3 regions of the Paenibacillus sp. NPDC055715 genome follow, and region 3 is predicted to be linked to each of the others. Evidence: predicted binding sites of a transcription regulator. Region 3 holds the regulator's gene; each other region holds the start of a gene.
What was found. Region 3 encodes Rex, which represses fermentation and respiration genes when NADH is low (regulators of the CRP and FNR family bind a similar motif). Its sites were predicted from a motif close to TTGTGAAATATTTCACAA; they were not measured.

Region 1 (10,518 bases), on a different contig from region 3:
GGCCATTTGGAAAATGTGGTGGGCGTAACGTTCGAACCTGGTGAAAGCGTTAACGGACTTGTTGAGAAGTACAAAGAGGCATTGGAAACGATTGATTGGACGGACGGACTGATCTTTCTTGTCGATCTGTTTGGCGGTAGTCCCTATAATGCGGCCAGCAGGATTGTGGCCGACTATGAAAAAATGGACATTGTAACAGGGGTAAACCTGCCAATGATCGTAGACCTGCTGACAAATAGAGGATTGGAGAAAGTGGAGAATCTGAGTGATCTGGCAATCCGTGCGGGTCAGGATTCGATGAAGTCTTTTCGTATCATCCGAGACATACAAATAGAGGAGGAATTATAGGTATGGAAATTTCATTTGTTCGTATTGATGATCGTCTGATCCATGGTCAGGTGGCTACCGTGTGGGTGAAAGAAACGAAGTGTAACAAAATTATCGCCGTCAGCGATGAGGTGGCTGCGGATACGCTGCGCAAAACCTTATTATTACAAGTGGCGCCGCCGGGAATTAAGGCTTATGTCGTCACGATTGAGAAAGCGATTGAAGCTTACAACAACCCTAAATATAACGATTTTAAGACCTTATTCCTGTTTACCAATCCGACTGATGTACTGCGGGTCGTAGAAGGTGGGGTACCGTTTACATCGGTAAATGTAGGTGGAATGTGCTTTAAAGAAGGCAAGACACAGATTACCGGGGCGGTGTCCGTAGATAAGCAGGATGTAGAGGCATTTCATAAATTGCACGAAAAGGGGATTGAACTGGAAATTAGAAAAGTGGCCAGTGATCCTAAAATCAAATTGATTAACAAGCTCCAAAATGTCCAGTTTTAACAGCAGGTTGACATAAGAGCAAGTTGGCATAAGAGAGGGGTTTAAACATGAGTGTTTTTGAAATCGTAATGGTAACGCTGGTTGCAGCCATTTGCGGAATGGGCAGCGTTTTGGATGAAGGACAGACTCATCGGCCTCTGGTTGCGTGTACACTGATCGGTCTTGTCCTAGGCGATCTCAAAACAGGTATTATTCTAGGCGGTACGCTGGAATTGATGGCTTTGGGCTGGATGAATGTCGGGGCGTCTATGGCTCCGGATTCCGCTTTGGCCAGTGTAGTCTCAACCATATTGGTTATTGTTGGGCATCAGTCGATCGGCGCCGGAATTGCCGTTGCGATTCCGATTGCGGCTGCCGGACAAGTGTTGACGATTTTTGTTAGAACGATTACCGTGTTCTTTCAGCACTTAGCAGATAAATATGCCGAATCTTCAAATTTCAGAGGAATTGAACTATGTCACTTCATCGCCCTCCTTCTTCAGGGGTTGCGCGTTGCTCTGCCTGCCGTATTGGTGGCTATTGCAGCAGAAACCGGCCTGGTTACGACTTTGCTTGATGCTATCCCGGAGGTTGTTACAAGAGGTCTGCAAATAGCAGGAGGATTCATCGTCGTTGTAGGGTATGCCATGGTTATTAACATGATGGCAGCCAAATACCTTATGCCTTTCTTTTTCTTGGGCTTTGTCATTGCGGCATTTACGAGCATCAATCTGGTTGGGTTTGGGGTCATTGGAGCGGTTCTGGCTCTGCTGTATATCCAGCTCAGTCCTAAATATAGTCAGCGAAAAGATCAAATGGATGAAATTGAAGAGCTCTAAAGAAATACCTAATGAAAGAGTGGGGTACTATGGAAGAGAAAAAATTGACAAAAAGCGATCTAAACAAAATGTTTTTCCGTTCATGGTTCCTGCTGGGCTCGTTTAACTTTGAGCGTATGCAGTCAATTGGTTTTTGTGTCACCTTGATTCCGGCAATCAAGCGGCTATACAGCAAGAAAGAAGACCAAAAAGAGGCATTAAAGCGGCATCTGGAGTTTTTCAATACTCAACCGTTTATCTCAGCACCGATTATGGGCGTAACAGCGGCTATGGAGGAGCAGAAAGCGAATGGCCAGCCGATTGACAATGCTACTATAAGTGGAGTGAAAGTCGGCTTGATGGGGCCTTTAGCCGGAGTAGGGGACCCTATTTACTGGGGAACGTTACGCCCGGTTCTGGCTGCGTTGGGCGCTTCCATTGCTTTGTCCGGGAGTATCATCGGACCTGTCCTTTTTTTCTTGCTCTTTAATGTTCTTCGCCTGGCAACCAAGTGGTACGGGCTGAAATACGGCTACCAAAAAGGGACGGAGATTGTGTCCGACATGTCCGGAAACCGGTTACAAAAGCTTACGGAATCGGCCTCCATCCTAGGACTTTTTGTCATGGGCGCACTCGTATCCAAATGGACTACCCTGAATGTGCCACTTGAAGTATCCAGATATACTCGTTCGGATGGAGTAGAGGTGGTTACGACGGTACAGATGATTCTGGATCAATTGATACCTGGTCTGTTACCTCTCTTACTGACTTTTTTGTGCATGAGACTGCTCAAAAAGAAAGTGAATGCTATAGCTCTGATTTTTGCTTTATTCGCAATAGGAATTATTGGATACGCTCTGGGTGTATTGGCTTAAGCTAATTTGTAAAGTGATCCGGTCAAGTAGCCATCCCTGACCGGAAATCTGCTTTTTGAATATGAGGGGAAAATCCAATTCATAAAGGTTTACTCCTGTTCTTATTTCAGAGATATCTTGGCACAAAGAACCAGCTTGGGAAAACGGTGTTGATGGATATTTGAAAACGCTTTCGTAGAGGTTAAGGAATGATCATTTATAAAATTGGATTTCAGGTTCTTACCATTATCCCTTGATTATGAATAGGGAAATCCCTCGACACTTATAGTTTGAGGTACATTGTGATCATAGTCACAATGTACCTCAAACTGCTACATTAGAATAGAAGCATAAGCAATATTCATAAGAACGTTGGGGAATGTCGTCGAATGAATGGAGGAACCGGTTTATGATAAGCAGTAAACAGAAGCTTGTTGTTATAGGAAACGGGATGGCTGGTATCAATACGGTCGAACAAATTTTGAAATTAACAGATAAATACGATGTTACGGTCCTTGGAAATGAGCCGCATCCGAACTATAACAGGATCATGCTTTCTTATGTTCTGGAAGGTAGTAAAACCATTGAGGACATCATACTGAACGATTTGCAATGGTATGAGGAACAAGGGATTTCTTTATATACAGGGAAAATGGTGCGAAGCATCGACGGTGAAAACAAGACGATTCACACCGAAGATGGACTAGAAATCAATTATGATGTGGCTTTGGTGGCTACTGGCTCACAATCGTTTATTTTGCCCATTCCGGGGAAAGACCTGCCGGGGGTCGTCGGTTTCCGCGATATCGCCGATTGCTCGGCGATGCTTCAAGCGGCAAGAACCTATAAAAAGGCAGCTGTCATTGGCGGAGGACTATTGGGGCTGGAAGCGGCTAAAGGCTTGGTCAACTTGGGTATGGACGTAACGGTCGTTCATTTAATGGAGGATCTGATGGAGCGTCAGCTCGACCCGGAAGCCTCTGCGATGCTAAAAGCAGAACTTGAGCGCCAGGGAATCAAGTTTGCTATGCAAATGCAAACTGCAGAGGTGTACGGTCAAGATCGGGTACAGGGACTGCGCTTCTCGGATGGAAGCGAGCTGGAAGCAGATTTGCTAGTTATGGCCGTCGGGATCAAGCCTAACATTCAGGTGGCTGTGCAAAGTGGTATAGAAACAAACCGTGGAATTGTAGTCGATGATTTGATGAAGACTTCCATGCCAGATGTATATGCTGTAGGGGAGTGTGCTGAGCACCGTGGGATCTGTTACGGCTTGGTTGCGCCGCTGTTTGAACAGGGAAGTGTAATTGCCAAACATTTGGCAGGTGCGAATACCGAAGGCTATGCGGGATCAGTGGTTTCCACTAAGCTCAAAATTTCAGGGGTGGATGTTTTCTCGGCTGGCGAATTCATAACTGCTCCTGAGCATACGGTGATTGTAGCAAAGGATGAGTGGAAGCACACATACAAAAAAGTGCTGCTTCGTGAAAACAGGATTGTCGGAACTGTACTGTTCGGAGATGTGAGCGAATCGGCTAGTCTTCAAAAATATGTGCGGCAGCAAACGTTGATGACAGATGAGATATATGGACAACTCATGGGTACCGGATGCAGTAAAGACGGGGCTAAAACCTTATCCGCTGAAACGATGGCTGATGATGAAATTGTCTGCGGCTGCAATGGCGTGACCAAAAAGGCGATTGTCGATGCGATCAATGAAAATGGATTGACCACAGTCGACGAAATTAAGGCATGTACGGGGGCAACACGGTCTTGTGGAGGGTGCAAGCCGGTCGTTGAACAAATTCTCCAGTATGTTCTTGGAGACAGCTTCAAGACGACAGCCAAGCAAGGAATATGTGGCTGCACAACATTGAGCCGGGATGAAATTGTTGCAGCTATCAAAACTAAAGGTCTTACAACGACGCGTGAAGTTATGAATGTACTTGGTTGGCATAATGATGAAGGATGCTCCAAATGTCGCCCGGCGCTGAATTATTACTTGGGTATGATTAACCCGGATACCTATGAAAATGAGGAAGATTCCCGTTTCGTCAACGAGCGGTTGCACGCTAACATTCAAAAAGATGGAACGTTTACAGTTGTTCCAAGAATGTACGGTGGTGTAACAACTCCAGAGGATTTGAAGAAAATAGCTGATGTTTCTCTTAAATACAACGTGAAAGTGGTTAAAGTAACAGGAGGACAGCGGCTAGATTTGATTGGTGTTCGTAAAGAGGATTTGCCTAAAGTATGGGAAGAACTCGATATGCCGTCGGGATATGCCTATGCGAAATCACTTCGTACAGTTAAAACCTGTGTTGGATCACAATTCTGCCGTTTTGGCACACAGGATTCCATGGGAATGGGAGAATTGCTGGAACGGAAATTCGAGAGACTGGATTTTCCGGCAAAATTCAAATTAGGGGTTAATGGATGTCCACGCAACTGCGCGGAATCATGTACGAAGGATATCGGAATCGTAGGTAATGATGGAGGCTGGGAGATTTTTATCGGCGGCAACGGCGGTATCAAAGCACGGCTGGCTGATTCGCTCTGCAAAGTGAAGACCGACGATGAACTGATTGATATTGTGGCAGGCGTGATGCAGTTCTACCGTGAAACAGGTCAATATATGGAACGCACTTCGGAATGGGTGGAACGGATCGGCCTCGAAGAGATTCGGAAGGCTGTCGTTCACGATGTAGATCATCGCAAAGCTTTAATAGAGCGGATCGAATTTGCACTGCAACAGGTTGAAGATCCATGGAAAAAGATTATCAACGATGCCGATTCACGCAGAAGTTTATTTGAAGTCGTTACACTGTCTGTTGTGTGAATAGTTTTTAAATAATGCCTTAAGAAGGGAGCAATGAAGCGAATGATCAAGCATGCTGAGTGGCTTATTGTCGGTCACAGTAAGGATTTCCCCAATAGAATTGGGCGGACGCTCCGGTTGGTTGATAACGAAATTGCTGTTTTTCGCACTTCGGAGAACAAGCTTTACGCTGTTGAAAATTCCAGCCCGCATTCCAAAGGAGGGCCGCTTACCGAAGCGATGGTATCTGGTCATTACATTTATGACCCGCTATGTGATTGGAAGATTGATTTGGAGACGGGTATCGTTCAAGAGCCTGATCACGGACAAATTAACACATTCACCATTCGGGAAGATGGAGAAGAAGTTAAAATATTATTTTAATGCAAATAAGAAGAGGCTCGGCAGGAACAAGTCCTGCTGAGCCTTTTTTGTCTTGGATCAGGTAATGGTAATGCCTGCGCTCGCATAACCCACGACGGTGTTCACGAGTGAAAGACCTGTAGCCGTCGCGGAGAAGACCATCAATAAATTCGTTTGTGCGGTTACCGGTATAGCCAATCCAGTAGTGATGCCACTGGAGATGGTACCCAAGGATATATTGCCTGTCAGTGGTGGTGCTAATGTCACTACCGCTCCTGGAACTGCTGTGTAGCTGTTATTAGGTGTAGCCGAGCTAAACAACTGGGCAGTAATCGTCGCGGTTGAGCCAATGAGAGTGAGCGCAGCCGTTGTACTAAAATATCCGGAAATCGATGTAATGACGCCATCCCGGGGAACGGAGAAAGCAAAGTTGATCAGTGGACCGACAACCGTTCCTGTCAGGTCAATGGCCCCGCCTACAATGCTAATCCCTGTTGCCGAGCTTCCAAAGCCGATCAAACTTGTGGTTCCAATCAGCCCGCCGGCAACGGTCGTCAGAATAGTAGGTCCTCCCGAAGCAAATGGAATGATCGCCCCCGAACCGGTGGCTCCAGTAACGCCCGCAACGCCAGTGGCACCGGTGGCGCCAGCCGCGCCCGTGGCACCGGTGGCACCGGCAACGCCCGCAGTGCCCGTGGCACCGGTAGCTCCGGCAACGCCCGCAGTGCCCGTGGCACCGGTAGCTCCGGCAACGCCCGCAACGCCCGTGGCACCGGTAGCTCCGGCAACGCCCGCAGTGCCCGTGGCACCGGTGGAGCCAGCCTCGCCCGTGGCACCGGTGGCACCGGCAACGCCCGCAGTGCCCGTGGCACCGGTGGAGCCAGCCTCGCCCGTGGCACCGGTAGCACCGGCAACGCCCGCAACGCCAGTGGCACCGGTAGCACCGGCAACGCCCGCAGTGCCCGTGGCACCGGTGGCACCGGCAACGCCCGCAACGCCCGTGGCACCCGTGGCTCCGGTAGCACCCCCTGCAGGTCCTGCCGCGCCCGTAGGGCCAGCAGCCCCGGCAGGGCCTACTGGCCCGGCGGCTCCGACAGGTCCGACAGGTCCGGCAGGGCCTACTGGCCCGGCGACTCCGGCAGGGCCTACTGGCCCGACGGCTCCGACAGGTCCGACAGGTCCGGCAGGGCCTACTGGCCCGGCGACTCCGGCAGGGCCTACTGGCCCGACGGCTCCGACAGGCCCGACAGGTCCGGCAGGCCCTTGTGGCCCGGGTGTTCCTGTTGTGCCGCCCAACGCAATACTGATAGCCGTTCCGGCGCTCCTGATTGCACTGATCAAGCTGTTTTTAAGGGCTGGGTCAGTGGGTTCCTGCAAAATGATAGACAACAAGATATCCAGTAGTTGTTGCAATGTGGTTCCCACGCCAATCGGAGAGAAAGGGGTGGCTTCCGATGCTACGATAGCCAGCTCCAGCGCGGCCAGTAAATCTGCTTTAACGGGGCCTTTAAGTCTTAAGGTATTCGTCAGAGCTAATAACCGACGTAAAATCTGTTGTAATGAAGATACATTAGCCGCAGAGGGGGTTGCAAAAACGAGAGGGATAATTGCTATTAATTCATTAATCAGTTTGAGAAGTTCTTCTGTTTCTCTGTTAATTCTGGGTGGCTTGCAGTCCCTGTCTCTTTTTGAAGCACCAATGAACCTGAACGGTTTTTTGCGTTTCATGTTCAAATATCTCCTCCTTATCATTGCTCCCTACTGTAGAGGTGACAAGTTGACCATCGCCTCGTGTTGCAGATATTAACAATATATTTCCTGAAGCGAAAAGGGTGAATCACCGCACAAGAATTATTATTGGAGGTTGCACATGAACCTAATATCGACGTTCTTTATTTCCAATAGATGGACGGATTGGTCCCGCTCCATGGTCTCCTTTTGAAAGGAATAGTCGTGACCTATTGAAATAGCAACTATAAATGAGTAAATTCGCTTCCAATAAACTGTAAAATTAAAAAGAATAGAGACAAAGCGATCTCCTTGTGGTAAAAAGTAGTCACCACAACAACTCGTACCAAAGGAGAAAATCACTATGCCTCAAACCGCCATCGTACCCGAACATGCCACACTTCGCAACTATTTGTTGCAACACAGGTTGCCCCTGTATTTCTCTAAACCTGTGCTGAATCATATCCTGACATACATGGTGGCAGCCACAGCTAAAGGCTTCGGGGAAAAGTCGTTGATCTGGCCGAATATAGTGAGTGCTACCGCACCACACTGGGTCATTTTCTTGCGAAAGGCAAATGGGATGAATCGGTCCTGCAAAGCAAGGTGAAAAGCGAGTCGATTCGCCAAGTACTCCAGAAGTCCAAGCAAACCGAAGAGCCTTTGTTTGTGATTTACGATGATACGATTTCCAAGAAGACTAAGCCTTCGTCACAGGCAACGTCCCCCATGGAACAGACCGGATTTCATCACTCGCATCTCGAAGGCAAGGTTGTATGGGGGCATCAGGTTCAGGCGGCCGTGATGACCTGTGGAGACATGGCCTTGATTCATTCCATCGACCTGTACGACCCAACCAACATCAAGCCGGATGGCTCCGTCTATACGAAAATGGACCGAGTCTGCGACATGCTGGGACGATGCCCCTTCCGCCTCATGGCGGATATGTGCTGGTGGACTCGTGGTTCACCTGCGCTAAAGTGATCGATAGCTGTGCTGCTACAGGGTATCACCTGATTGGTGGTCTCAAAACGAATCGGATTCTCTATCCGCAAGGCATCCGAATTTCCGTACAGGATTTCGCCTCCCACATCCGAAAAGAAGACGTTCGCCTTGTGACCGTGAACGGATCTTCGCACTGGACGTACCGTTATGAAGGCGCCTTAAACGAGATTCCGAACGCCGCTGTTCTTTTGTGCTGGCCGGAGCAAGGCTTTGGACAATCCAAAGCCTTGGGTGCTTTTTTGTGTACGGACGTGTCCCTGGAAACCGAAACGATATTGGCGTATTACAGTCAAAGATGGCCGATTGAAGTTTTTTTTCGGCAGTCTAAAGGTAATCTCGGCTTCGCTACGTACCAAGTTCGTTCGGCGACGGCCTTTATCCGCCTGTGGACACTACTGGCCTGGATCCATTTGTTTTGCATGATCGGGCAAGGTGAAGCTTGTTCTTTGGGCGATGGATTATGCAAGGCACGGAAACAAACCAAGGTGGATTACACTCCATTCATCTACGAGTGCGGACAAAATGGCATCCCTTTTAATGAAGTCTTGTCTCGTTTAAAGCTCGCTTAAACATCCACATTTCCCATTTGGTATTTTTTGTATCCGTTTTTACTCATTTATAGATACAAGGAACCTTTCGATTTCTGCTAAACGATCATTATCAGTTCCAGTCTGCTACAAAAGCTTCCTATGAACGAGTTGCTGGACTTTTTCGCAGGGGATAATGATACCAGACTGAGCGTTCAACTGCTGATCAGTACAGAGAAAACCCTAAAACCGGGAGAAGTATCGTGTATGAGATCGATTCTGTCAAAAGCCGGGTCAGGATTTTTCAAAAAACAGTCTACTCTCACAAGAAGAAAACATCTTGCAGCAAGAAGCCAACACCATAGCCGAAAAAACGTTGGCGAAAATGCATAGGCTACAAGCGGATGTCGGAGGCTTCAGCACGGATATTCAAATTGAGGATTATGGTTCCTGCACCAGATTAAAAACATCATTTGGCTGGGTACCCAAAAACCTTTAACACCAATCTTCGTGGTGTTAAAGGTTTTTTTATATTTCTATCACTTTTCATATTGGAGCCTAATCAAACAACGGCAACGTTTCTTCCAACCAGGTAATATAGCTTTCCTCCCGATTGATAGCACGGCTCAGCACCAGATAATGGCCGAATTGTTCAGAGCCGGGAGATTGAAGGTTTTCGTCCAGCAGTCGGAGTGCGGTCTTACTTTCGTATAAATACTTCAGCTTTTCTTTACGCTTGGCAACCTGATCTTGGAACAATCGCTTGTTCTCTTCCTTCGAGATGGCTGCTGAAAAATACAGCATAAGCATAAATTCATCCTTTTCCGTTTCCGGTAAATCTTTGGGACTCAGCAGCCATTCGGTCAGCTCCCCGGTTCCCTTGGGCGTGATGCAGTACAGCTTCTTTTCCAGCTTGGCTCCTGTAATGGAGGTGCGATATTCGATTAACTCTTCTTCGGTCAGCCTTTTGAGCTCAGGATAAATCTGGCTGTGCTTGGCGCTCCAAAATTGCCCGATTTCCTTTTTGAATTGGCTCGTAATATCGTAGCCGCTCATTTCCTCTTTGTGAATTAGGCCCAGAATGGCATATTTTAATGTACGTTTCAACGTAGCTCTCCTCGCAATGCAGTATTTGACATTAGTATACCACAGTGCTACAATTTTTATGTAATCAAAAACATGTCTAAGTTTACATGATTAAAACTCATAATACAGAAAGAAGGATGCAAGATGGACAAGTTTATTGGCAGTCACATGATTTACACCTATGAGAATGGTTGGGAATATGAAATATATATTAAAAATGAAAATACGATTGATTATCGCATTCATAGCGGCATGGTAGGCGGACGTTGGGTACGTGACCAGAAGGTGGATCTAGTGAAGCTGGTGGAGAATGTGTACAAAGTATCTTGGACTGAACCGACAGGTACTGACGTCTCCCTGAACTTTATGCCAGAGGAAAAACGGATGCACGGCATTATTTTCTTCCCTAAATGGGTTCATGAGCATCCGGAGATCACCGTACGCTATCAAAACGATTTTATTCCGCTGATGGAAGAATCGCGTGAAAAGTACGAAACCTAT
Region 2 (10,518 bases), on a different contig from region 3:
CAGCGCCTTCACCCAATATGTCTGCGGTAACGGACTGCCCTTGCAAGGCCGAGGTTCCTACGCTGCCGTTCCCGAGATGTTCGCTCAGCACAGAGCTGGAGGCCAAATGTGCCGAGCTGACGGATTGAGCCTGCAATGCCTTTCCACCCACACTGTTGTCCGCCAGATGGTTTTCGCGAATAGCCTTGGGTGCAATGTGTACATCTGCAATTTCTTGAGGTGCAATTTTATTTCCAGTTACCGCTCCTGTGGCAATTTTGGTTTCCGTAACCGCTCCGTCAGCGATTTTGTCAGACTTAATAGCGTTCGAAGCAATGTGATTTTCCTTGACAGCCTGATTCGCCACATGATGATCCAAAACTGCGCCCTTCCCTAATTTCTCGCTCGTCACAGCCCCGGATTGCAAATGCCGCTCCGTAACCGCCTCCGATGCAATATGATCTTTCCGGATGATTTCGGACTGAAGATGTAAGGAAGAGACTGCCTCTGGGGAAATCTGAGGGCCTTGTATGGCTGCTGTAGCAATATGTCTGGTAAGTACCGCCTCATCGGCAATTTTGTGCGGTAAAATGCTCTGATCCGATATTTTGGATGAAGTGATGGACTGATCGACAATTTGCAACGAGCCTACAGACTGATCCGCCAGTTTATTGGACTGAATGCTCCGATCCGCCAGATGGCGGGCTGTCACTTGGCCGGTTCCAAGCTGCTCTTCCCCAATGGAGCCAGGACTCAGATGCTTCCTTTCAATCGCTCCGGCCTGAATATGCGCACTGGTGACCGCCTCAGGCTCCAGATGACGCCCGCTGACAACGCCTTCCTCCAATTGTTCCTTGCCCACAATTCCGTTGGATAGCTGCTTGCGGTTAATCGAACCGGGGGCCAGATGCCGGGAATTAACGGCATGCTCGGTCAGGTGTGCGCTCTCAATGCTGCCAGCCTGTATTTTAGTACCATCCACAGCCCCATCCCGCAGTTTGGAAGTGGTGACAGACTGATCTCCAAGCTTGGAACTGTCGACGGCCTCATTGGCCAAATTGTTAGATTGAATCGTACCGCTGCGAATTTTATCGGAGGTGACCGCCTGATCTTGAAGCATGTCTGGAGATACAATCCATTGCTTGAAGTGACGGCTCTCAATGGAGCCATTCGCAATATGATCGCCGCTGATAATCTTATCAGCCAGCTTTTCCGGAGTGATGCTGCCATCACGAAGTTTTTCACCACCAATAGAACGATCCTGCAATTTGCTGCCTGTCACTGATGCGTCCGACAGATGCTCCACCGTAATGGAATCCGGGGCAATCTTCGAAGAAGTCACTGCACGGTCGGCTATTTTAATCGTATGAACGGCATAATCTGCCAGGTTTTCCGTTTGGATGCTCTCTGGCTTCAGCTTACTGGAGTCTATGGAGCCGGGAGCAATCTTCTCCCCGGTTACAGCCAGATCGCTCAAATCGTCTGTATAGATGAAAGCATTATTTACATGCGGCGCTTTTTTATTATTCAAAATTTCCTCGACGTCAATTGGATCAGGCAGTAGCTCAGGCTCTTTGGGTTCCTCCATCGAAACTTCAATCTCTTCTGCAAACGCACTTTCAACCTCCGTCTCGTACTCGATATAGACTTCAGGCTCGACAGCTGTCTGTAGCTCCGGCTCCTCTGCCATTGGGGGAGGCGGAGAAGCAACTTGATGAAGTCTTGCTTCTGTCTCCCTCTCCGCAGGCTGTGGCTTCAAGCGCTGTATCATACTTAATTCATTCATATCCGGGTCAATTACACAATAGAGCGGCTTTTTGTTTCTGGTGGTTTTTCGGCTCTTGTTCTTCAAGCAGCTCTCTCCCTTCTCGTATTTATCGTTACAGCATCATATGCAGGCCCATAGGCACTTGCCACCCTGATAAGCGATACACTTTTTAGTGAAAGAATACTCACCTGAAATCCACGTTTGAAAAAATATTGTTAAAAGTTAAAATAGTAAGGGTGAAGATCGCTACATGAAGAGAGGAATTACAACAACATGATTATCAAACCAAGAACACGCGGCTTTATCTGCACCACTGCTCATCCGGTGGGCTGTGCCCAACATGTTCAGGAGCAAATTGACTATGTGCAGGCCCGTCCTGCTATCCAGGGACCTCGTAATGTGCTTGTGATCGGGGCATCTGCCGGATATGGCTTGGCTTCCCGAATCACTGCCGCATTCGGAGCGCGGGCCAATACGATCGGCGTATATCGTCCTAGTAACGCTACAGCCACACGAACAGCATCGGCAGGCTGGTACAATTCTGCTGCATTTGAAAAGGCTGCTCAGGAAGCAGGGCTTCGATCCTTTAGCGTGACAGGTGATGCCTTCTCGGATGAAATCAAAGCCAAAACGGTGGAAGTCATTCGCGAAGAGCTGGGACAAGTCGATCTGGTGGTTTACAGTGTCGCTTCCGGTCGCCGCACGAGTCCCCGCACAGGTGAAACGTTTAATTCCGTGCTTAAACCCATCGGAAAACCATACACAAACAAGACCGTCAACTTCCACACCGGCGAAGTCACCAGCGTTACTCTGGAACCCGCGACGGAAGAGGAAGTGCATGGGACTGTAGAGGTTATGGGCGGCGAGGACTGGCAATTGTGGATTGACGCCTTGCGTGAAGGCGGTGTACTGGCTGATTCCGCAACTACCTTCTCCTTTTCGTATATCGGTTCAGATATTACCCAAGCCGTCTACAGAGAAGGCAGTATCGGAAGTGCAAAGGATCATCTGGAAGCGACAGCACGTGAGCTGAACGATCAGCTGAAAGCCACAGGCGGACGCGCCTTCGTCGCAGCTACCAAAGGACTAGTTACCCAATCCAGCTCTGCCATCCCTGTCGTACCTCTGTATATTTCCGCTTTGTACAAAGTAATGAAGGAAAAAGGGTTACATGAAGGCTGCGTGGAGCAAAACTACCGTCTGTTTGCCGAGCGTCTGTATGCTCCGGAAACGCCAGTAGATGCAGAAGGACGTATTCGTATGGATGATTGGGAGCTGCGTGAAGACGTACAGGTAGAGGTTGCAAAAATATGGGACGAGCTGACGACAGACAATATCTACGAGCTGTCCGATCTTGAAGGATATCGCCACGAATTTTTCCAGCTATTCGGCTTTGAATTCGATGACGTGGATTATGAAGCTGACATTGATCCGATCGTGGATATTCCTGCCGTTCGCTAAGTCGTTTTAGTATCGTTGTTGTTATGTTAGAAAAGCAAAAAAGCTGTTCTCCGACAGAGGGTATTCCGCTCTGCGCGAGGACAGCAAAATGAAGCAAAAATTGCAATTTTAAGATTCATTTGACTCTAAAGGAGTCCCTGACCGGGTTCCTTTTTCTTTTTACTTCTTAGCAAGATGGAAAATAAAAAAAGCGTCGCTCTGAACGATTCGCTTCTTGTGCTTGACTCTTTGTAATTGTTCCTGCTTGGTTGGCTTCATTCGCACATGCTGCGATATCTCGCCATAATGACCATTTGTTTTGCGGCTCTGTACAGAGCCGTAGTTTCCGGCGTGCTTCGCCTTGCTTAGCGCTTTTTGTGTTTGAGTACGTGCCATACGGCTTTCACTCTCCTTGATTGGACTCCATTCATCATAGCATCTGGAATCCCAATCATTTGTCTAATTCAACTCCAATATATAAAATAACAATATATACGTTCTAGGATACCACAATCTTACAAATCAGGACAGCACTTATTTCGAGGTGAGTACATTACAGGATTACTTTCGAACCATTACAAATTACTTGGATAAAGAAGAAAATTTCGAAAATGAAATGTATAAAAAAAGTGAGCAGTACATAGCGATGAAGATTATTAACGACATATGCAATGCTCTAGAATGTGATCTTCCAGATGTAATTAGATTTATCCCTGACAATAATACCGACGAGCTTTTCAATAACGAAAAGACAGAGCAAGAATAAAATATGTTATATAAAACCGTTTCCTTACCGGAGGCGGTTTTTTTACACTCTAAATGGAGGAGAGAATTCTGGAAGGTGCATAATCTGCCTCTACTACTTGTTAAGCCTCTTAAACGTTCCGTCTTGTTTTCAGCACTTTTCGAGGTGATCGGGCATACAGTATTGTACCTATTACTGATAAAATGCGCTCCATGAGAGCATCCTGCCAAGGAGGTCTGAGCTATGGTATATCGTGCAACATCCCGCAGAAGGGGTTCGCCTCACAAACGCTTAAACGTTGACACACTTAGGAAAATATCCGCAAGCATGCTGTCATTTTACAAGGCCATTGCCACCCGTCGTCCTTTCGCCGTCCAATGGTCACGAGCTGTGGTGCATGGCAATTTGGATCGGATGAAGGCCCTTCTCTGCTCGGTAGCGCCATTTGCCGCAAAACAAGGATTAGGCACGAACGGCATCGGCTACTTTATTTCCTTTTTAGCTCAACCCCCGATGCTCTATTATACAAACGGAACGACGATTCCACCGGGTACGGTGCAGTTTACATTTGAACCGAGGGTTCACCGCGCCATCGCCAAAGCCGTTTTTCCGATGTATCTCGAATTGGCGCGCAATCGGTGCTTCGCGTCTGCTTTAGCCAAAGCTATCAATCGGAAAGACCAACGTGCGGTTACTCTGATGATTCGCAGCTTGATTCCATCCTCTGCACTGAAATCCGTACAAATCGAGGATCATGGCTTTGCGTTGCTTTTTAAGTATCCTTACAGTAAATATCCATACCGAAATCTGCTCATTCGGGAGTTTTCTTAAAAGAGGTGGCTACAGACGTTTTTGCTTGAGTTGATCGATCAGCTCTTTACCCAACTGTATAGCCATGTCCGTCAACATTCGAATTTCGTCCTTCGTTACATGGTCCATATGCGCCCCGCAACAAATTGCAAAGTTGCCCGCAAACTCTTTTCGCAAACGAACGGCAATTTCTTCGGTAATATAAAATTCCTTGTGGGCTTGCAATTGCACGGTTTGGATTGGCTCCAGTCTGGCTCCTGCTGTAATCGTTCCCAGATGGGGCTGATCGCCGCCGGAAATAAGTACGACCATGTCCTCTCCCATAAAATAGGCATCCAGCACAAGGCGGATACGTCCACATTCTTTTTGCAAATGAATCATATGATCCTCTCCTGTCTAAAAAATAATATTGTGAATACATTCACTTTAAATGTTTCTATTCATTCTATCGCTTCCAGAGCTGTTCCACAATTCAAAAAGACCCACAGCAGACCTCCGTAAATGGTGGCTTGCTGTGGGTCTTCTGACGCAGGGGATCCGAGCAGGCTGTCAATGTTTCAGCTTGTTACCGTTGCCTCGCTTAACAAGTGCCATAAAGATTATTGGCTTAGATACAGGAATTTTTATCGAATCTAGTTAGTATATATATTTGACGTTATAGCCACTTCATGTACTTTCAAAAAAACGCCCATAAATGTTGTTTGAAGAAGTATCTACTCGAAACAAGCTGAGTATATTTGTCCGATACTGAAAAAGCCTACAGCAGCACTAATGAGTTCTGGACCAGCATCTTTAGCTGAGTATGTTATGGCAAAAGTTAGCGCACGAGTTACACTATAACCATCTTCTCGAGCCATTTTAAAAGCTGGTACTAAATTTCCAATAAATTTAATAATTCCTCCACCTGCTTTAATCACGTCTTTGATTTTAGCAATTTTAGCAAAGGCAAATGCATTTTCAGCGATAGCTAAGCCAACTTCAGCAATACAACCTACAACCCCTTGAGGATTGTAGATATTTTTTCCATCCGTTACGAATGTCTTACCCGTATATTCACTTATCCACTTGGATGTTGCTTCAGGTCCTGCGTCCAAAACTTCCTGCGGCAGAGCATCAATTGCATAGAACAATTCTTCCAATTCAGCAAATTCAGTATCAGAATACTGGTACTTCGAACTATCAGATACGGAACTTGCAGAGGCATAACCCATAACATTAAGCATAACAATTAGTACTAAAAAGCTGGAAATAGACCTTCGTAGAACTGATTTCAATGAACATCTCTCCTTTTACTTTTTTTGGTACAAAATTATGTTATGCTAAATTATGGTATAATGCAATAGAGAAATCAAAATTTATGGAGGTTATGTAAAAGTGAACATGAAAATGTTATTTTCACTGATTGTTTTGGTTATTGCTATCATTGGGCTTTTTTTTACACAATTTAAAAATGAAAATATAAACATGATCTACAGTTTGACTGGTATTGTTTTAATTGTGATATTCTTTATACTTCTTTCAAAGAATGAAAAAAAGAAGAAATAGATTATTACATGTTTGTAATGGTCATTACTCCAATAGGGTCTATTGAAAAATCAAAAAGGTCGACACAATGGCTGGCCTGACCACCGGGGCGTTGTTGCCTCGGTGTGTTCTTTTATGAGATTTTCCATGATACAAATTTACCAAATCAAAAGTCCAAGACAGCTCAGATAACGATCAATTTTCGTTCAAATAACAGTCATTATTTTTTCCTTCTGTGATTATTTCGACGATTATTGACGAAATTATTATTTTGCTTGTTCTCTGGTTCGGGACCATTGTCATTATCATTTTTACTTTCTTCCAAATTTCTTTTTTATTTCATAAGCGCCCTCCACAATATAGTTGATTCTGGATATCCACATCAATCTACCCGCGTAAATAATCAGAAGCCCAACAATTAGAGCAAATATAATATATACGGAGGAAAAATTGTATCTGTAAATAAGCTACCTACTACATCAAAATACTTTTCTGGGCTGGGCTTTTTCTCGTTAATATCTATTACCCTAAGCGCCAAAGTTATCATGAATGTTAGAATAACAAGAATTACGAAAGGAAAGAAATCATCAATGAAAATACAAAACTCATCGTTTTATGAAAATCATATTGAGCGTTGATGTCTCCTTTCAAGTTTTGCAAATCTATTAAATCCAACTTAACCAGTTCTTCCTTCATTTCTGTAATACTTCCTAAACTTATAGAGCCTAGCCCCTTCACTACATCCATATTTCTTTCCGTAAGTCTTTCTGATGAATTTACTCGCAGAATTATAACCCATAAACCCATTTCCTTTTCTCTTAAAGAGAGATCCCCACTTAAATTACAATATAATCACCATCCCTTTTAAAAAAAGTAGATCGGCTATTAAACACCGATCTACAATATTGCTATGCCCTCATTTTCCTCGTTTATCACTATCAACCGTAATGGAGCTGCCAAGATTCCAGTTGCATACAGCCTTAATCCGTCTAAATGAGCTCGCCCTGAATGCTAGACAAGACCAACCTGATATTTTACCTTTTTACACACTACCTACTGGACGGAAACATAGTACCTATTTACGAATTGTGATGGTATGCGCAGCTTTACCGCTTGCGCCATTATTATCTGTCACCGTCAACTCCACGGTATACGTTCCAGATGTAGCGAATTTATGCTTTACCTTCGAGCCGGACGCTGTATCGCCATCGCCAAAGTTCCAGCTATAGCTGACGATTTTACCGTCTACATCACGCGAGGCTTTTCCGTTAAACTGTACGTTCTTGTTCCTCTTGGCTGAATCATTCGCCTGAATAATGGCTACAGGCTTTTCATTGGATGTAGGTGGATTCCCACCATCTTTCGTTACATACAATCTTCCGGATGCTTCTGTCTCCACTGCATTTCCTGCTGCATCCCTTACCCGGATCACGATGACTCCGCCTTTCAGGCTCAGAGAAGAGGAAGTGAAGTAAGTTCCTACATAATGACCTGACGAAGTTTCGTTTAACGGAATTTCGTTTCGGGCCAAGGTGGTCAGATTGAAAGGCAATTCCACATGGAAGGATGCCTCCAATCCGGACGCACTGTCGAAGGATACCTGCACCGGCTGCCCTGGACTGATACGTACATCCTCAGCAGGACTGATATTTTCCAGCTTCGGCAGAGCTGTATCGACATACACTGAACGGGTAACCGTCGTTACGTTCTTGGCAAGATCCTTGGCCGTTACCGTAATCTGATTTTCCCCTTTATTAACAAGCAGACGCTTGTTAAAGCTGCCGTCACTTCCAAATTCGGCTGGCTCACCGTTAATTGTCAAGTCGGTGAGGAACTCGTCGTACACCGTACCGGTTACACTGACGACACCCGCATTTGTACGAGCTCCTTCATCCGGCGAAGTCAAGATCAGACCCGGTTTAGTCTGGTCAAGTATGACAACCACTGGCTCGGAACGATCCGTCAACTTGCCGTATACCGCCGCCTGAACACTCAACGGATTGACACCCGGCTGAAGATTGACCGCCAGACTGAACTGGCGATCCTTCACCTTGGTTGTGCCAGCAAGTTGATTACCGTTAAAGAGCTGGATGTCCGCCCCGTCTGCCGGGGAAGTACCTGTAACGGTAATTGTCCCTTCCTTCGTATACGTTGCCTTCGTTGGTGTTGTAATCGTTGGAGTATTCACTGGATATCTGACGATCGCCCGGAGCATGTAATTGCCCTCCACCTCAGGCGATTGGCTCCATTCCCCGCCTACACCTTGCCAGCTACGAAGCGCATTCGGTCCACTCTCGTCTGAAGCAAGACCCGGCGACTGTCTGCCTACAGCAGACTGCGTATAGACGATGTAAAAGTCACCTCGAACCGTTACCGGCTCTGGGAGCTGTACTGTCGTCCATTGTGTTTCATCCCGAACGGCTGTGCCGTCAAATGGACCAGCCAGCAGACGTCCCGGTGCGCCTGCCGCACCAGATGCATCATATACGGAATATTTGAACGCCGTTCCTCCCGGATTCGGGAAGGTTGAATTCCAGAACCGCAGCGACGCTCCTGTCACTTGAGCCACCTCTGGCTCAGGTGTCATTCTGACTGCCCAGGAGTTGCCTGCTGTGTTAAAGACTCTGGCATTTTCCCCGGTACCGTCATCATAGGCGATGCCTCCCTGGAAGCCGATGAAAGGCTTCAATTTGACATTCGCTTCCACACTACCGTTCGGAGGTGCTGTGACAGTGATGCTGTCGCTGTAATAATTTTCCGCTGCCATAGATAATGTATAAGTCCCTTCCAGTACATCCAGCGTAAATTCTCCAGCCTCATTCGTCTCTACCGGAGCAATGCGCGCATCCTCCAGTACAAGCACTTTCGCTTTTCGGATCGGTTCACCGGATTGCTTATCGGTGATAACCCCGTGAATTGTACCATGAGGTACCGCTTGGAGACTAAAGTTCGCTCTCACCACTTTATTATTTTCAATGGTGACCTGTTTCGTTTGCGGCACATACCCGTAGGCTTCAGCCTTCAGCGTATAATCACCAGCTACGTGAGTGAAGCTGTATTTACCTGTGGTCGGGTCCGTTTTCACCGAGCGTCCGGTTTCCAGTACGGTAACCGTGGCGCTGGCTGGAAGACTGTCGAGACCGACACGTCCGCTGTCCACCGCTGTTTCCGCCGGCTTCACTTTTTCTTGGAATTCGCTCTTTTCCGTGCTTGTAATTTTGTACAGCGGGAATTGTTCTTCCGCTTTTTCCAGCTTGATATTCGACTCAGGTACTACATCTTTGGTCACTGCCGAAGCTGGAATACCCAGCACACGGAAATCGTCAATGTACCAGCCGTTTTTGTCCACACTGTTATCCGACTTCAAACGGAAGCGGAATTGAACCTCGTTGCCGGTATAGCTATCCAGATTGTAATAGACCGGAGTCCATTTTTTTCCGTTTGTGCTATGAGAGAATTTACCCAGTTCGGTCCAAGTGTCGCCATTATTTTTGGACACTTCCACATAACCATAATCATAGCCGCCCTCAATCTCAAACCAGTGGTTGAAGGTCAGTGTTGCGTTCCGTACACCATTCAAATTGATTTTTGGAGAAACCAGTGAAAAATCTGCTCCGTTCTCATAGTTTCCATCCAGATCGGTTGCCCATACGTTTGGTTGGGATACCGCACTCTCTGGTCCCACTTCTTTGGGGATGCCGCGTTCCCATTCATCCTTGGTACCGGAATGTGTCCAGCCATTATCCGAGCTGCCGTCAAAATGATCGCTATACAGCGTATCCGGCACGTCTACTCTCAGAGAGACCTCCTTTGACTTGACTCCCTCATTACCGCTGTAATCCTCGGCCGCCACTGCATAATGGTAGGTCGAGCCGCCGACCGTGACCGTATCAGTGAATGTCAATCCAGAGGTTGTACCGATGGAAGTATAATTTTTGCCTGATTGGGTGGAACGGTACAGCTTGTACTGCTTCACATCCTCATCGGAGGAAGCATTCCAGGCCAGCGCAACGTTGCCAACATTATCCGCTTCGGCAGTCAAATTACCTGGCGCGGCAGGTGCAACGGTATCCAGTTCTTGAATTGACAGGTCGTCGATGTACCAGCCATCTTTCACAATCGTATTATCACTTGTAAAGTTGAACATAAGGTATACCTTTTGACCCGCAAATGCTCGCAAATCAAGATACTGTGTTTTCCAGCCGTTGCTGGTGCCGGTAAACGATAATACCTGCTCAAATGCATTCTGACT
Region 3 (10,518 bases):
TTGCCAACTGTAGCAGAAATGTATCCACAGCCAACCCGTACGAAAATACGCGTATCCGCTTTGACGGATCGGTTATGTGGTGCTTCCCGTCCAGGACATTTTGATGGTGTGACTACCGTAGTTGCCAAGCTTTTTAATATGGTAGGGCCTGATCTGGCCTTATTCGGTATGAAGGACGCGCAGCAGGTAGCGGTGCTCCAGCAGATGGTGACCGATCTCAATATGAATGTCACCATCGTCCCTTGTCCTATCGTGAGAGAGGCCGACGGTTTGGCCCTCAGCTCGCGTAATGTGTATTTGAGTGCGGAACAGAGGGAGCAGGCGTTGGTACTTTCACAGTCACTGCGCAAGGTGCGTGAAGTGAGCGAAGATGTTGTGCAGAACACGTTTACGATCCGTCAGTTATACCAAATGGTGGAGTCCACCATTACTTCTTCACCTTTGGCAGATATTGACTACATTGAAATCTTAACCTTTCCAAGTCTGAAGCCCCTTCTTCCCGAGCAGCGACTAAGTGATGTTGAAGAAGACATCATTGTAGCGCTGGCTGTAAAGTTTGGGAATACTCGACTGATTGATAATATGAGAATACAGAAGGCGGAGGTGCTTTCCCATGTTTAGAACGATGATGAAATCCAAAATTCACCGGGCGACGGTTACCGAAGCCAACCTCAACTATGTGGGCAGTATTACCATTGATGAGGATCTGATGGAGACTTCTGATCTGCTGGAGAATGAAAAGGTTCAAATTGTGAACAATAACAATGGAGCCCGTCTGGAAACTTACGTTATCCCCGGACCGCGCGGTAGCGGCGTGATTTGTCTTAACGGCGCAGCAGCACGTCTGGTTCAGCCTGGTGATACGGTCATTATTATTTCCTACGCTTCCATGTCGAATGAAGAGGCCAAAACATACAAACCGACCGTGGTATTCGTCGATGAACATAATAAACCGGCCCAGACGGCGAACAAGGAAGTACACGCCACGATCATGTAATGAATGGGAGTCCGGATGAAACCCGTCCTTTAAGTGAAAAATGTGAATGTATTAATCCATCTTTCGTAAGGGCGGGATGCACATGTTCCAGCATGTATTCGCAGAAATGAACAGCATGTTAGATGATATCGTGAAGCATTACCCATCAGCCCAGGGCTCCCGCAGGCAGGAGTTGCTACAGCACTGGAGTTTGCTGCGGAGAATGAGTGATGGAATTATGGATGAATGGCTGGCCTTTGAGGAAAAAATGGTTCGCCTGCGGGCTGCTGGTTTTTCCGCAGAGTCCGGTATGTCTGACCCGGGGCTATCTGAAAAGGAACTGCCTGAAAAGGAACTGCCAGCCTTTACTCGGGGTCAAGGGTATTACCGACTGCTTATGTATCCTGAGGCCATCCGTCAGTTTGAACAGGTGCTACAGCATTTCCCGGACAGCTGGCAGAGCCGTATGTATATGGGGATGGCGTATTTTCAATTGGAGAATACAGCGGAGGCTGTGAGCCATTTTCAGAAGGTGCTGCACCTGACAGACCAGCCCGGGCTGAAAGCGGTCATCTATAATGCGCTGGGCTGTCTTATGGCTAAGCAGGCTGATGTAGAGGAGGCGCAAAAATGTTTTACTCTCGCGCATCAGTTCGATCCTGCGTTGCCCGAGCCGCTGCACAATATGGAAGCCTGTTTGTCCGGTGCCGGAATGCTTCGGTACGACAACTCCATGATGACTTGGCTGTAGTTGTCAGACACCGAGCGAGACGATGCTTGCCCACCTACCCAGGCGGCGCGTGCATCGTCTTTTTTGGCTTTCTTAATTTCCAAACAGGCGATCTTCTGATATGCTGTTACAGAGTTATTATTTTTGTATGTGTCAAAAGAAAGGATTAAGCCCGAAATGAAATTTGCGGTATTGGATTTTGAAACGACAGGCACCCAGTCCGCGGATGACATCATTCAAGTCGGACTTGCAATTATAGATCATGATAACAGCATTTCCCGTGTTTACGGTTCTTATGTGAACCCTGGCAGATCCATTCCGCCTTTTATTACCGGGTTGACTGGGATTACAGACGATGACGTCAAGGATGCTCCTGCACTTGAAGAGATGATGATGGAGCTTGTGCCTATGCTGGACGATGTCGTGCTGGTCGGTCATAATGTGGCGTTTGATTTTAATTTTTTGCAAAACGCTTTGGATCAGTGTGGATACTTGCCGTTTGCCGGTAGAATTTTGGATACAATGGATTTTCTGAAAATCATGTTTCCATCGCTATCTTCCTATCAGCTGGGTTTTGTTTCTTCTGAGTTTGGGCTGGCGCATGACCGACCCCATCAAGCGGACAGTGACGCGTTGGCTACGGCTGAGGTGTTTTTAAAATGCCTCAATGAGCTTCACGCGCTGCCTTTGATTACGATACAGCGGCTCAGTGATTTGTTCGCAGAGGAAGACAGTGACCTCGGGTGGTTTTTGGACGGGGTACGTGAAGACAAAGAGCATGCTCCGATTCAGGATTTGGAGGGTCATCAGTTTTTTCGTCAGCTTGCACTGAAGGTAGAGGATTGGACGGAGCTAAATGCCCCTCGCAGAGAGGATGACCCCAATCCGCTGGAAGATTTTTCATTTGAGGAATACATGAATGATGTGCAAGACAATTTGCGTTCATCCTTGAGCCAATATGAGGAGCGCGAAGCGCAGACGCAAATGATTGAGGGTGTGAATCAGGCGCTGAGTGAAGATAAGCACCTGTTGATCGAGGCGGGTACGGGGACAGGCAAGTCCCTCGGTTATTTGCTCCCATCGCTGTATCACAGTGTGAAAAATGGACAGCGAGTCATGGTAAGTACGCATACGATTAACCTGCAGGAGCAATTACGCGAGCGTGATATTCCGATGCTGACCAAGGTGATCCCGTTCCCGTTCCGGGCTGCGATTTTTAAGGGCCGAGGACATTATTTGTGTCTGCGTAAGTTTGAACATAAAATAAACAGAAGAGACTTCGCAACGCCGAAGGAAGATTTAATAACAGCGGCCCAGATGATCGTCTGGCTGACGTTGACGGAAACCGGCGATGATGAAGAACTGAATCTGAGCAATCGTGGTGGAGATTTCTGGGAAACGGTGGCCAGTGATTCCGAGTCCTGTCTTGGTCGTTCATGTCCATGGTTCCGCAAATGCTTTTATCATCGTGCGCGCCATGAGGCGGGAATAGCCGATGTAGTCGTTACGAATCATTCCAAACTGTTCACGGACGTAAAAGCAAGTCATCAGCTGTTGCCGAGCTATGAGCATCTGGTGATTGATGAAGCGCATCATTTGGAGGAAGTCGCTGGTAAGCACCTAGGAATGCATATGAAATATTTTACACTCGTGCATACGCTGACCCGGTTGTTCAAGGACAGTAAGAACGGCCAATTGCCTTCGCTGCGTCAGCAGTTGGCAAAGTCGGGGCATGAGAAATCGACGGAATGGGCCTCTACCATCGATCAGCTGTATCCGCTCGTGCTGGAAGTCAAGGAGACTTGGGATTTGCTGAGCGACAAGCTGTTTGGCATGCTGCCGGAGCGAAGTGATGCGACACCGGGCGAAACAGGGCAGTTTTCTTCCCGTCTCAAGCCGTCGGCCAAGCCTGCCAAGTGGGATCAGGCGGCTGCGCTGGAAAATCAGCTTTATGTAACGATGAGCGAAATTTTGCGCAAGGGCGACAAGCTGATGCTCGACGTGAAGGAAGAGCATGACGATTATGCGGCTGACAGCCTCATTACGGATATTACGGGACTGCTCAAGGATTTGGCAGGTATTAGGGAAAGCTTGCACTTTTTCATGCGGCTGGATGATGAAACGACCGTATACTGGCTCGAAGCGAGCGGGCAATTCCGCAGCAAGTCGCTGCAATTTTATGCGGTGCCCGTCGATGTGAGCCGCCAGCTGAAAGAAATGTTTTTTGATAAAAAAAGAAGCATTATTCTGACGTCTGCTACCTTGTCGGTGGATAAGTCGTTTCAGTACATGACCGATCAACTCGGCTTGCAGGAGGCCGTAGATCAAGGGCGGCTGATGACTACGCAGCTTCCGTCACCCTTCAACTACAGGGATCAGGTGCTGTTAGTCATCCCAAGGGATTTTCCGAGCGTGAAGGGCAGTGTGGGAGACGAGCATTTTGTAAATATGCTCGTCAGCTCGCTAGGCGCGACTGCTCAAGCGACGCGGGGGAGGATGCTCGTTCTCTTTACCTCCTACCGTATGCTTCGGCAGGTGTATGAGCCGCTCAAGGAAGCGCTGTCTTCCAGTGACATCACCGTGCTGGGGCAGGGCGTGGACAGTGGGAGCCGCAGCAAGCTGACCCGACGTTTTCAGGAAGCCAAAGCTTCTGTGTTGCTGGGAACCAGCAGCTTCTGGGAAGGCGTCGATATTCCGGGCAAGGCGTTGACGTGTCTGGCCATCGTCCGCTTGCCGTTCCAACCGCCAAATCACCCGCTGCTGGAGGCTAAAAGTGAGCTGCTCCAGCAGCAGAAGAAAAATCCTTTTATGAAGCTGTCTGTTCCACAGGCTGTCATTCGCTTCAAACAGGGATTTGGACGTTTGGTACGTACGGCGAGCGACCACGGAGTCGTTATCGTTTACGATACGCGTGTGATCGAATCTTATTACGGAAAGCACTTTTTGTACTCGTTACCGGGACCAAAAATGGAGCATATGCCGACGGAGCAAATGGTGCCCCGCATCGCCGAATGGCTTCAATCCGCCCCGGGGACAGATGCATAACGGACGGACATCTAAACATGTCTGTTACAATTAGGGGGAGCAAGTATGAAATCAGATAAAATTTCAGAGGCTGTCGTACGGAGGTTACCCGTATATTTACGTTATCTGAATACACTGTACAAACGGGAAGTGGCTACGGTCTCTTCCCAGGAGCTGGGACAGAGACTGGATCTGAATCCGGCTCAAATCCGTAAAGATCTCGCGTATTTTGGAGATTTTGGCCGTAAGGGTATCGGCTATGACGTTACTTATCTTATCGAGAAAATACGCCATATCCTGAAAATCGACCAGCAAATTAACGTGGTATTGGTCGGAGCAGGTAATCTGGGGCAAGCCCTTTCGAATTATAATGCTTATTTAAAAGACAATATGAAAATTGTAGCGGTATTTGATGCGGTTCCAGATAAAGTCGGAACCAGGATCAATACGCTGGTCGTACAGCCGATGGATGAACTGGAAGCGACTGTGAAGGAACAAAACATTCGGATCGGGATTATTACCGTACCGGATTTTGAAGCACAGCATGTGGCTGACAAGCTTATTAAGAATGGCATTGGAGCGATCTTGAATTTTGCACCCACCATTCTCAAGACACCTGCGAGCATCCGGGTACATGCCACAGACTTTACAACGGATTTGTTAAGCCTCGCTTATTATTTAGAGGACCGAAAGGAAGGTACGCAACATGACAGCAAATAATAAATGGATGATTAAAAACGGTTCTTTTGCCGTGAATAGAACAGAGACCGGGGTAATCCGCGGCTATATGATCGTAGAGGACAGCCGCATCACTTACATTGGCGAAACTCTGCCTGCGGGTGATGAAGAGACAGAAGCGATTGACGGTAACGGGTTGCTGTTTTTACCTGGGCTAATCAATACACATGGCCATGCGGCGATGTCTCTATTGCGTGGGTATGGGGACGATTTGGCTCTTCAAGTATGGCTTCAGGAAAAAATGTGGCCTATGGAAGCAAAATTTACGTCTAAGGATGTGTACTGGGGTACGTCCTTGTCCGTGCTGGAAATGTTGAAAGGCGGTACAACAACCTTCCTGGACATGTACGATCATATGGACGAGGTAGCTCGTGTAGCTGAAGAGTCTGGCATTCGTGCCAGTCTGATGCGTGGAGCGATTGGACTGTGTTCGGAGGAAGAGCAGCGGATCAAGCTGGCTGAGGCTGTGACCTTTGCGCGTAATTGGCATGGAAAAGCAGACGGTCGCATTACGACCATGATGTCTCCGCATGCGCCGTATACGTGCCCGCCTGCGTTTATCGAAAAATTCGTACAGGCAGCGCATGATCTGGACTTACCGTTGCATACGCATATGTCCGAAACCATTGCCGAAGTAGAACAAAACGTACGCGACTACGGCTTACGTCCGGTTGCACATTTGGATAAGCTGGGCTTTTTCTCCCGTCCATCGCTTGTTGCCCATGGCGTTCATTTGAATGACGAAGAAATAGCTTTGCTGGCTGAACGTGGTGTAGCGGTTTCACATAATCCGGGCAGCAACTTGAAGCTGGCAAGTGGTGTGGCCAGAGTGCCCGACCTGCTGCGTGCAGGCGTTACTGTCTCTCTCGGAACAGACGGTCCCGCTAGTAACAATAACCTGGATATGTTTGAAGAAATGCGTCTGGCAGCGCTCATTCACAAGGGAGTATCGGGCGACCCCACCGCAGTTCCTGCGGGTGAGGCGTTGCGCCTGGCAACGGAGTATGGAGCGAAGTCGATTGGCTTGAAAGAGGTAGGAGCGCTGGCAGCAGGCAACAAGGCTGACTTTATCGCGCTCGATCTGAATCAGGCGCATTTCTTGCCGCGTACGGATCTCATATCTCATGCCGTATACTCTGCAAGCGCCAAAGACGTGGCTCATGTATGGGTAGACGGTCGTCAGGTTGTGAAAAACGGTGAGTGCCTGACTATGGATGAGGAACGTATCAAGCATGAGGCACAAGCCGCCTTTGAAGGGCTGCTGTCGCGCTAATTCAGGTGTCACATCCCCTTAGAGAGGAAGCACAGGTTTGAAAAATAAGAAAAAATGGATAGCCGTCGCTATTCTGGCCGTCATACTGATCCTGGTCAGCATTTTCTGGTATTATTCCTACGTTACTCAAGACCAGGTGACTGAGAGAAATGCCGCTATCGTAAAGGCCAAGCAATCGGGTGGTCTGGTTAGTACGACGCAGACGTGGAAGTCTGTGTGGAATCAAGTATATTGGGTAGTTCAGGGGAAAAACGCTCAGAATGAAAACATAATAGTGTGGGTCCCTTTTCAAAAAGTAGAGGGGCAACCGAATGTACCTGTCGCAGATACTAGCGGTGTTCATACCGAGCTACTGAAAAACGGAGTCGACGAGCAAAAAATGACGGCGATGATCCAGCAGCAGCTTCCGGGTGTAGATATTGTGAGTCTTCAGCCAAGTGTATTTAACGGTCAATATGTGTGGCAGCTGTTTTACGACGACGGCAGTCATCATTACTATACCTTTTATCGCTTCTCGGATGGGGGATCGGTGGGGGTAAAGTATACTTTGCCCAATAACTGAGCTGGTGTGGGGAGTGGTTGATGGTGGTTTGAGAGTGTTAGGAGCGCCAGAACGCTGCGTAGTCCATTTGATCTTACGATCGCTGTTGCTACGGGATTCTTTGATTATATGAAACATTTCAAGGTAAGAATCCCATAGCAAAGGCGAACGCTTCGCTTCTTCAGATTCAAATGGCCCACTTCGCTGGCTAACCGCCATAATGCCACTCCAAAAACCACTCTTTTCATGGGAGGTGGGGGTAGGGGGCACGGACGCCGCTGCGCTTGTCTCTTGAATTAGCACCCCAAGCCTATTTCAGTTTTGTAAGAATTAGAGAACTGATTTTTTACTTAGATCGCTATTCAATAAGCAATTCTCGAATGACTGTATTCCTGAAAGAATGTGCGGTTCGAATTGAATGTGAGACTAAACAGACGCAAATGCGATTATTTTCGTATTTACGTCTGTTTATTTTTTTGTTTGAGTATTGTTTATCATAGATGTGCATAAAAACGGAGTAGGCGGAAGCGATAGGAAGCACCATCCGCCTGCGCAGTGGCTCCACATGTATCTTTCAAGCTCAGCTTATATTACTTGAATTTCCTTTAAACAGGTTAAATATGAAGTCTATTACATAGATTATAATAATTTTCTCCTTAAAATGGTTTAATTGTAGGTGCAGACTAACGTAACCCATAATTTTGTGGCTATGTTATCATGACTACTTATACAAAAAGGAGATTCATGAACATGGGTAAAGTGGATGGGAAAGTTGCATTAGTAACGGGTGGAGGTCAAGGGATTGGACGGGCTATTGCTTTACGCCTCAGTCAAGATGGCTTCGCAGTGGCAGTCGTGGATTTGAATGAAGAAACGGCCCAAAGTGTTGCTGGTGAGATCACAAAAGCAGGAGGGCGCTCGCTTGCGCTTAAAGTCGATGTTTCCAACCGGGATCAGGTTTTTGCGGCTACGGCATCTAAAGGCGAAGCTACAGGCGATGCAACCAAAGAATTCGGCAGTAAAATTGCTCTTGGCCGTCTCTCTACACCGGAAGACGTATCCGCCTTTGTATCCTTCCTGGCAGGCCCGGATTCCGATTACATGACAGGACAATCTCCTCTGGTCGACGGCGGGATGATGTTCCTGTAATAGACTAAAAAATCAAAATAAATAAAAAAGACGTAAATACGATGAAGTTCGTATTTGCGTCTTTTTAACTAGCAACCCCGCGAGCTTGGCTGTAAGCCAGCGAAGCGCCTTTTCTTACCTACTTAACTAACTGTTATGTGGAAATAAAGACTTAGACTGAAAAATAAAGTGTTGGAATAAAAACTTCAAGGACGGTATAAAAATTCGGCTTGGAAATAATCTTTCATCTTAAATACTGAAGATAAGTCCTGAATTGTCAATTCGATCCTAAGGAATAATAGATGCTTGATTCCACTCAGTGTATATCGCTGGGTCTTCCCTCTTGACATAGTGAATAAAAGGGGCTAAATAACCTATATTCGCAAGACTATTTAGCATTCTTGCCGGATATGGTTGGACTGTCTTATACGAATTCACATGGTCAATCACCTTGATCTGTTCCTCGGGCGTAACGTATACATGGCGCAATGCAGTATCAATCCTAGTAAATCCAACTCGTTTCATTTCATAAAGTATCGTTAACAATCCTTTAGCAAGAAAAGAAGGAAATGATTGCTGGACAGAAAGAAACGCTTTAATGCCTTGTCCTCGAATAAATTCCATTATGATATAGTTTTGACCGACCTCGTAAACTTGGGGAACAAACGATGCGGAGGAGGCCCTAAGGAGGGAGTCAGCCTCCTGCTGAGTATCGAACTCATTAGCATAAACCTTGACACAAGTAGTTGTCGATAGCTGAAAAACTGCACCTTGTGCGCCTGCCCCAAGAAAGGGTAAGCCTGCCGGATTGCACCACTGTACCTCATAGGGAGAATCAGGCCGATGAACGCCAGGGTACACCTGGATATTGAAGACTGTCATACTTTATCACACCCCTCCGAAATGACTTTTCCACACTGGAAAATTAGCTTGCAGGAGACTCAGCCAATAGGGGAGATTCCTATTGCGGCTATTTAAAGCATACGAGACTGCTGCGATTTCCTCATGAGTAACCCCCCATTCAATTGGCATTACAGCCATAACTTCAAGCAGATCGCCTATAGGTAGTGCTGTGATATTAGCCATTGCTTTTCCAAATGGATTGGGACCATCCAAAAAGGGAACAAATTTAGCATACAAAGATCCCCAAAACATGCGATGCGTAGAAACTGAATTTAACATCGACTGCACCGTCCAGTTTGGTCCACTGAATATATTGGCATTATCAATCATCCACAGTTTTGGAAACTCCCCCCTAGAGACCAAGATATTTTGGCCAGATTCTTGCCACAAAAAACGGTCATTGTTATCCAACCAGTAGTCAAATGCAATCATATCAGCGGCCTGAGTAATGTTAATACAACCGGCAAGTTCTACATCTGTAGGTTGGTTCGTACAATCAGGAACATATCGACTACCAAAATGAGGACCATGTCCTAGATTGTACCCTAGGTTTAAGTATTGAATCCTTAAAGTGTCGTGAATGTAGATAACGTGACTATCGGGAACAGGGAGATTTAATCGCTTTGCTATCCAGCAGGATATCATCTCATTCGCAAGAGCCCGAACTCCCTGAGGATTGCTTGACAGTTTGACTACATATAAATGACCATCGCTGCATTCCATCAAGTGAGGCAAACTCCATCCAATAAGTGGTTTAATATAGTTGACGGCCTGAATCATGATCCTGCCTCCTCCAAAATGGGACTATTTGGTTCTAGTCTAGCGTATGTCCCTCAGTGAGTTTTGGTATAGATATGATCCTATTGAAGAAGAAGAGCCGCTTCAACCCAATTCTATCCTTGTTTTTACGAAAACAATTCGGTAGTTAAATTATCGTAGATATCGGCTTGACAAGGTTATATTGTTCCCGCTGTGATCATTGAATCAACGGACAGAATTGAATTGATGAATGTGTAAGCTTTTTTATCAGTGGTAATCGAATTCTGGCGGTTTTGTAATATGAAAAGCCGCGTGGACTTTGCATATTCAGTCTCATACTTTATTTTCCTAAGAAACTAACCACTCTCCTAAAGCAAATTCATCTTTATGGCTGGCAACAGCGATCGTAAGATCAAATTATTCACGGAGCATCTCCCACCACCATA

Region 1: the regulator Rex is predicted to act here: its motif matches at 2,791-2,808, upstream of nirB (nitrite reductase large subunit NirB).
Region 2: the regulator Rex is predicted to act here: its motif matches at 5,152-5,169, upstream of lpdD (prenylated flavin chaperone LpdD).

Annotation. Positions count from the first base shown of each region.
Region 1 covers NZ_JBSHGA010000007.1:108,402-118,919, reverse strand. Annotated here, with positions in the region: gene ACWGOO_RS13715 (PTS sugar transporter subunit IIA) at 1-348, shown strand, start outside; gene ACWGOO_RS13710 (mannose/fructose/sorbose PTS transporter subunit IIB) at 351-839, shown strand; gene ACWGOO_RS13705 (PTS mannose/fructose/sorbose transporter subunit IIC) at 887-1,657, shown strand; gene manZ (PTS mannose transporter subunit IID) at 1,669-2,511, shown strand; gene nirB (nitrite reductase large subunit NirB) at 2,900-5,329, shown strand; gene nirD (nitrite reductase small subunit NirD) at 5,372-5,692, shown strand; gene ACWGOO_RS13685 (exosporium glycoprotein BclB-related protein) at 5,750-7,399, opposite strand; partial or broken gene ACWGOO_RS13680 (IS701 family transposase) at 7,764-8,973, shown strand; gene ACWGOO_RS13675 (hypothetical protein) at 9,272-9,430, shown strand; gene ACWGOO_RS13670 (PadR family transcriptional regulator) at 9,490-10,038, opposite strand; gene ACWGOO_RS13665 (phenolic acid decarboxylase) at 10,162-10,518, shown strand, end outside.
Region 2 covers NZ_JBSHGA010000002.1:17,294-27,811, reverse strand. Annotated here, with positions in the region: partial or broken gene ACWGOO_RS04425 (WIAG-tail domain) at 1-1,831, opposite strand, end outside; gene fabV (enoyl-ACP reductase FabV) at 2,021-3,208, shown strand; gene ACWGOO_RS04415 (hypothetical protein) at 3,368-3,583, opposite strand; gene ACWGOO_RS04410 (helix-turn-helix domain-containing protein) at 3,804-3,953, shown strand; gene ACWGOO_RS04405 (hypothetical protein) at 4,176-4,763, shown strand; gene lpdD (prenylated flavin chaperone LpdD) at 4,773-5,123, opposite strand; gene ACWGOO_RS04395 (hypothetical protein) at 5,456-6,016, opposite strand; gene ACWGOO_RS04390 (hypothetical protein) at 6,834-7,073, opposite strand; gene ACWGOO_RS04385 (S8 family serine peptidase) at 7,342-10,518, opposite strand, start outside.
Region 3 covers NZ_JBSHGA010000004.1:167,770-178,287, reverse strand. Annotated here, with positions in the region: gene panC (pantoate--beta-alanine ligase) at 1-621, shown strand, start outside; gene panD (aspartate 1-decarboxylase) at 614-997, shown strand; gene ACWGOO_RS09260 (tetratricopeptide repeat protein) at 1,080-1,727, shown strand; gene dinG (ATP-dependent DNA helicase DinG) at 1,884-4,751, shown strand; gene ACWGOO_RS09250 (redox-sensing transcriptional repressor Rex) at 4,797-5,450, shown strand; gene ACWGOO_RS09245 (amidohydrolase) at 5,437-6,741, shown strand; gene ACWGOO_RS09240 (cell wall elongation regulator TseB-like domain-containing protein) at 6,779-7,303, shown strand; gene ACWGOO_RS09235 (SDR family oxidoreductase) at 8,033-8,431, shown strand; gene ACWGOO_RS09230 (serine/threonine protein kinase) at 8,699-9,292, opposite strand; gene ACWGOO_RS09225 (HipA family kinase) at 9,299-10,093, opposite strand.